Regions from separate parts of the Agromyces sp. G08B096 genome, predicted to be linked through region 2. Evidence: predicted binding sites of a transcription regulator. Region 2 holds the regulator's gene; the other holds the start of a gene.
What was found. Region 2 encodes HrcA, which represses chaperone genes, less so after heat shock. Its sites were predicted from a motif close to TTNGCACTCGNNNNNNNCGAGTGCNAA; they were not measured.
Positions count from the first base shown of each region.

Region 1: groL (chaperonin GroEL) is a predicted target of HrcA. The motif match lies at 1,897-1,923, and genes of this name have one in related genera.

Region 1 is NZ_CP158374.1:1,039,465-1,042,868, forward strand. Features, by position in the region: gene ABIQ69_RS05130 (LytR C-terminal domain-containing protein) at 1-185, shown strand, start outside; gene ABIQ69_RS05135 (cold-shock protein) at 401-604, shown strand; gene ABIQ69_RS05140 (DUF3048 domain-containing protein) at 763-1,833, shown strand; gene groL (chaperonin GroEL) at 1,966-3,404, shown strand, end outside.
Region 2 is NZ_CP158374.1:1,892,915-1,896,318, forward strand. Features, by position in the region: gene ABIQ69_RS09165 (16S rRNA (uracil(1498)-N(3))-methyltransferase) at 1-380, opposite strand, end outside; gene dnaJ (molecular chaperone DnaJ) at 415-1,515, opposite strand; gene hrcA (heat-inducible transcriptional repressor HrcA) at 1,569-2,591, opposite strand; gene ABIQ69_RS09180 (DUF4870 domain-containing protein) at 2,778-3,296, shown strand; gene ABIQ69_RS09185 (DUF4870 domain-containing protein) at 3,398-3,404, shown strand, end outside.

The sequences.
Region 1 (3,404 bases), 850 kb from region 2:
CGAGCGAGCAGGATCTCACCGAGAGCTACGTGTACTACGCCTCGCCCGAGCTCGAGGGCGCCGCGCGGGGCGTCGCGCAGGCCCTTCCGGAGATGGACGTGCGGCTCGACCCGAAGTTCGCCGAGATCGGCACGCCGCTCGCGGTCGTGCTCGGCGCCGACTACGCGACCGCCACCGGCGGCTGATCGCGCCCGGCCCTGCGGGCCCGAATCGTTGCCATTCTGCGACATTTCGCCGCGGAACCCCTCTTGTGCGCGCCCGCCGCGTCCCTCCAATCTGGAGAAGGTCGCTCGATCCCGTGTGGAACGCCACGCATCATCCGGTGCACGTCAGCACGAAGGGGGGCCCGGTACTGGCCGCAGGCACGTGCTGACGACACACTGCAACATGGGAGCAACGCATGGCGAACGGAACCGTCAAGTGGTTCAACGCTGAAAAGGGATACGGGTTCATCACGGTCGACGGCGGCGGCCAGGACGTCTTCGTCCACTACTCCGCGATCGACATGGCGGGCTACAAGGTCCTCGAGGAGGGCCAGCAGGTCGTCTTCGAGGTCGGCACGGGGGCCAAGGGCCCTCAGGCCGAATCGGTGCGCCCCGCCTGATCTCACTCGTCCCGGATGCGCCGCCCGATGCGTCGGGCGGCGCTTCCGTGTCTCCGGGCGGCGCTTCCGTGTCTCCGGGCGGCGGCAGTCGCGACACGCGGGCGACCCGCGCCGCGCGGAGAGCGGACCGGCGTGTCCGGTCCGGCTACGATGACGCCATGCCGGGGGGAGCCGCGCGTCCCGCGCCGAGGCGCGCGGGCGTCGCCATCGCGACGTCGATCGCGGTCCTCGCCGTCGCCGCGCTCGCGGGCTGCGAGCCCGCCGGTCCGGTGCCGACCGGCACGCCGGCCCCAGGCGCGGCGGCGCGACCCGTGCCCGCCGACCCCGCCCCGCCCGTCGCGGTCGCGTTCGCGCCGCTCCGCGGGACGCCCATGGATGCCTCGGCGCTCGACCATCCCTCCATCGCGGTGAAGATCGACGATCACGAGGAGGCGAGGCCCCAGATCGGCCTGAACCGCGCGGACCTCGTCTTCGAGGAGCTCGTCGAGGGCGGGCTCACCCGCTACGCCGCCGTGTGGCACGCCGACGTGCCGGAGGAGGTCGGTCCCGTCCGCTCGATCCGGCCGATGGATCCCGACATCGTGGTGCCCTTCGGCGGGCTCGTGGCGTACTCGGGCGGCCAGGAGCAGTTCGTGGCCATGATGGAGGACACCCCGGTGGTGAACCTCGTCTTCGACTTCGACGACTCGGGCCTCTTCACCCGTGCCGACGATCGCCCGTCGCCCCACGACGTGCTGCTCGCGGCGGACGAGGCCGTCGGCCGGCACACCGAGCTGGGTCCGCCGCCGGTGCAGTTCGCCTACGGGTCCACCGATCCGCTCGCACCGCTGGGCGCGGCGGCGACGCCGACGTCGCGCATCGACGCGGTCTTCTCCGAGTCGCGGTTCCCGTCGTGGGAATGGGATGCCTCCGCGGGCGTGTGGCTGCGGCTGCAGGAGGGCCGGCCCGACACCGACGCGTCGGGCGACCGGGTGCGCGCGACCAACGTCGTGACGCTGCGCGTCGCCATCGACTGGTCGTACGGGGATGTGCCGCGCACGGTGCTCGGCGGCGCCGGCGAGGCCTGGGTCTCGGTGGCCGGGCGGACGGCCCACGGCTCGTGGTCGAAGGCGTCGCAGGAGGCGCCGATCGTGCTGAGCGCCGACGACGGGTCGCCGCTCCGGCTCGCGCCGGGCACGACCTGGATCGAGCTCGTGCCCGTCGACGGGTCGGTCGGCTTCACGCCCTGATCGCGGTCGCGCGTGCGGCATCCGCTCGCTTGCACTCTCGAATCGAGAGTGCCAGAATCGGTGTTAGCACTCGTCTCATCCGAGTGCTAACCCCAGAATCTCCAGACGTCCGGGAAGGGACGAGAGACACACATGGCAAAGATCATCGCTTTCAACGAGGAGGCCCGCCGCGGTCTCGAGCGTGGCCTCAACACGCTCGCCGACGCGGTCAAGGTGACCCTCGGCCCGCGCGGCCGCAACGTCGTGCTCGAGAAGAAGTGGGGCGCCCCCACCATCACCAACGACGGCGTGTCGATCGCCAAGGAGATCGAGCTCGACGACCCGTACGAGAAGATCGGCGCCGAGCTCGTCAAGGAGGTCGCGAAGAAGACCGACGACGTCGCCGGTGACGGCACCACGACCTCGGTCGTGCTCGCCCAGGCGCTGGTCCGCGAGGGCCTCCGCAACGTCGCCGCGGGCGCCGACCCGATCAGCCTCAAGCGCGGCATCGAGAAGGCCGTCGCGGCCGTCTCCGAGGAGCTGCTCTCGGCCGCCAAGGAGATCGAGACCAAGGACGAGATCGCGGCGACCGCGTCGATCTCCGCCGCCGACCCCCAGATCGGCGAGATCATCGCCGAGGCGATCGACAAGGTCGGCAAGGAGGGCGTCGTCACCGTCGAGGAGTCGAACACTTTCGGCACCGAGCTCGAGCTGACCGAGGGCATGCGCTTCGACAAGGGCTACCTGTCGGCGTACTTCGTCACCGACCCCGAGCGCCAGGAGGCGGTCTTCGAGGACCCGTACATCCTCATCGCCAACTCCAAGATCTCGAACATCAAGGACCTCCTGCCGATCGTCGACAAGGTCATCCAGACCGGCAAGCAGCTCCTCATCATCGCTGAGGACGTCGACGGCGAGGCGCTCGCGACGCTCATCGTCAACAAGGTGCGCGGCATCTTCAAGTCGGTCGCCGTCAAGGCGCCCGGCTTCGGCGACCGCCGCAAGGCCCAGCTGCAGGACATCGCCATCCTCACGGGCGGCCAGGTCATCAGCGAGGAGCTCGGCCTCAAGCTCGAGAACGTCACCCTCGACCTGCTCGGCCAGGCCCGCAAGGTCGTCATCACCAAGGACGAGACCACCATCGTCGAGGGCGCGGGCGACCCCGAGCAGATCGCCGGCCGCGTGGCCCAGATCCGCCAGGAGATCGAGAACACCGACTCCGACTACGACCGCGAGAAGCTGCAGGAGCGCCTCGCCAAGCTCGCCGGCGGCGTCGCCGTCATCAAGGCGGGCGCGGCCACCGAGGTCGAGCTCAAGGAGCGCAAGCACCGCATCGAGGACGCCGTCCGCAACGCGAAGGCCGCCGTCGAGGAGGGCATCGTCGCCGGTGGTGGCGTCGCCCTCATCCAGGCCGGTGCGAAGGCCTTCGGCAAGCTCGAGCTCTCGGGCGACGAGGCGACCGGTGCGAACATCGTCAAGGTCGCGATCGAGGCTCCGCTCAAGCAGATCGCCCTCAACGCCGGCCTCGAGCCGGGTGTCGTGGCCAACAAGGTCGCCGAGCTGCCCGACGGCCACGGCCTGAACGCGGCGTC
Region 2 (3,404 bases):
TCGGCCTTCGGGCCGTCCCACCGGGAGACCGACCTCGCTGCCGCCCACGGCACGATGCGATCGACGCCGAGCTCCGTCGCGGCCTGCACCGCGAGCTCGTCCCGGTCTCCCTTGGCGAGGGCCTGCACCAACGTCAGCGAGCGGTCGGGGCGTTCCTCGACCACCACTTCGCCGACCTCGACCACGAGCTCACGCGGGCCGGTCGCGGCGACCGCTCCGCGCACGATCGTGCCCCGCCCATCGCCGATCGCGAGCCGCTCGCCCACCCGGACGCGGGCGACCGTCACCGCGTGCCTGGCCTCGTCACCGGTCAGCTCGAACCGGTCGCCGGGGCCGAGCCCCGCGAGCTCGGCGGACTCGGCGAGGTAGAGGCTGCTCATTGGGCCCGCTCCGGTCGAGGCATCCGCTCGCCCGTCACCCGAGGAACCGGTCGCGGAGCTTCGCGAACAGGCCCTGCTGGAAGTGGCTGAGCTCGGGCTTGTGCGGCTTCCTGGCCGCGGCGAGCTGCTCGACGAGCGCCCGCTCCTTGCCCGAGAGCTTCGTGGGCGTGACCACCTGCACGCCGATCCTGAGGTCGCCGCGCCCGGAGCCGCGGAGCTTGGTGACGCCGCGGTCCTTGACGGTGAGAATCTCGCCCGACTGGGTGCCGGCCTTCAGCTCGACCTCCACGTCGCCGTCGAGCGCCGGGATCGTGGCGGTGGTGCCGAGGATCGCGTCGGTCATCGCGACCTCGAGGGTCGCCAGCAGGTCGTCGCCGTTGCGACTGAAGACGTCGTGCGTGCGCACCTTGATCTCGAGGTAGAGGTCGCCGTTCGGGCCTCCCGCGGGGCCGGCCTCGCCCGAGCCCGGCATCTGCAGGCGCACGCCGGTGTCGACGCCGGCGGGGATGTCGACGGGCACCGTGCGGCGCGCCCGCACCCGACCCTGCCCCTGGCAGGTGGCGCAGGGCGTCGCGATGACCGTGCCGTAGCCGCGGCACGTGCCGCACGGGCTCGAGGTCATCACGTTGCCGAGGAGCGAGCGCACCGAGCGCTGGATCGAGCCCGTGCCGTGGCAGATGTCGCACGTGATGGGCGAGGTACCGGGCTGGCAGCACGAGCCGTGGCACGTCTCGCAGACCACGGCCGTGTCGACCTCGAGGTCGCGGTGCGTGCCGAAGATGACCTCGTCGAGGCCGACCTCGACCCGGATCAGGGCGTCCTGGCCGCGCTCGCGGCGCGACCGGGGCCCGCGGGTCTGCTGGCCGGCGCCGAAGAACGTCTCGAAGATGTCGCCGAAGCCGCCGAAGCCCTGGCCGCCGAAGCCGCCCTGGCCGCCGCCGAGGTCGTACTGCTCGCGCTGGCGCGGGTCTGAGAGCACATCGTACGCGTGCGTGACCTCTTTGAAGCGCTCGGATGCCTCCGCCCCGGGGTTCACGTCGGGGTGCAGCTCGCGGGCGAGACGGCGGTACGCCTTCTTGATCTCATCGGGGGTGGCGTCGCGCGAGACGCCGAGGACCTCGTAGTGGTCGGCCACGGAGGGCGGTTCCTTTCGATCGTGGTGCAGGCGGGCGCGCGGCCCGCCGCGGGTCAGTGCTCGCCGAGCGTGCGCGAGAGGTACCGGGCGACCGCCCGGACCGCGGCCATGCTGGCGGTGTAATCCATGCGGGTGGGGCCGACGATGCCGAGCCGGGAGACGTCCCGGCCGGCGACCGAGAACGCACTCGAGACGACGGAGGCCTCCGCGAGCCCGAACGGCGCGTTCTCGCGCCCGATGCGCACGGCCACGCCGTGCGGGTCGGCGGCCATCTCGCCGAACAGGCGCAGGAGCACGACCTGCTCCTCGATGGCCTCGATGACGCCCAGGATGGAGCCCGAGAAGTCCTGCTCGGTGCGGACGAGGTTCGCGGCGCCGGCGACGACGAGCCGGTCGCCGCGCTGCGCTCGCGCCTGGTCGGCGAGGGTCGCCGCGAGCATGTGGAGCACGGCGGCGTGACGCGGGTCGGCGCCCGCGATCTCGCCGGAGAGCGCGGCTGAGGCATCCGCCATCGTCAGCCCGTCGGCGACCTCGTTGAGGCGCACGCGGAGCGAGGCGAGCGTCTCCTCGTCGACCTCGTCGCCGAGGTCGACGAGCCGCTGCTCGACCTGACCCGAGTCGGTGATCAGGATGCACATCACGCGCGTCGGCGAGAGGTGCACGAGTTCGACGTGGCGGACGCGGGAGCTCGCGAAGCTCGGCACCTGCACGATGGCGAGCTGGTTGGTGAGCTGGGCGATGAGCCTTACCGTGCGCGAGAGGAGCTCGTCGAGGTCGCCGGCCTCGCCGAGGAAGGTCTCGATCGCGTGCCGTTGCGCCGGGGTCAGGGGCCGGACGTCGGTCAGCTGGTCGACGAAGACGCGGTATCCCTTGTCGGTCGGGATGCGCCCCGAGGAGGTGTGCGGCGCGGCGATGAGCTCCTCCTCTTCGAGGAGGGCCATGTCGTTGCGGATCGTCGCGGCGGACACCCCGAAGGAGTGGCGCTCGACGATCGACTTCGAGCCGACGGGCTCGCGGGAGGCGACATAGTCCTGCACGATCGCACGCAGCACCGCGAGTCCGCGTTCCGAGACCATCGACCCTCGCCCTCCCGTTCTTAGCACTCCGTTCGCCTGAGTGCTAATGATACCGCGACATTCCGGGACTCCGCCGTTGCCGGGCGTCCCGCCGCGACGCTACCGTATGCAGGTCCGCGACTCCCCCGTCCCCACGCGGACGCCGCGCGCATCGCGGCACCATCCCTCCCGTCCGAAAGGCAGCCCATGACCGACCCCGACGCGTCGAACCCCGGCGCGAACGTCCCCCCGACGCCGCCCTCGGCGCCGGCCCCGCAGCCGGCGCACCCCGCGGAGCCGCTGACCCCCGCCCAGGACAAGCAGTGGGCGATGTTCGCCCACCTCGGCGGCGTGCTCATCATCCTCGGCGGGCTGAGCGGCTGGGCCGGTCTCCTCGCCGTCCTGCCGGCGCTCATCATCTTCCTCGCGCTCGGCAAGCGCGGTGCGCTCACCCGGCAGGAGTCGAAGGAGGCGCTGAACTTCCAGATCACGGTGGTGGCCGCGCTCCTCGTCTGGACCATCCTGTCCGCGATCATCCTCGGCATCGTGTTCGCCGCCGCGCTCGGCCTCGGCTCGTTCGCGGCGTTCGCCGGCCTGAGCTTCGTGTTCGGGCTCGTGGCCTGGGCGATCGTCGTCGCCGACGTGGTCTTCTCGATCATCGCCGCGGTCCGCGTGAACGCCGGCGGCAGCTACCGGTACCCCTTCGCCATCCGCCTCGTCAAGTAGGCGGGCGGCACCGGCGCGCCGGGGCGGGTCTTCCGCCCCGGCGCGCTCGTCTGAGAACATGGCGACGACCCGCGAATGACGGGCACGAAGAAGGAGCCTCCATGTCCG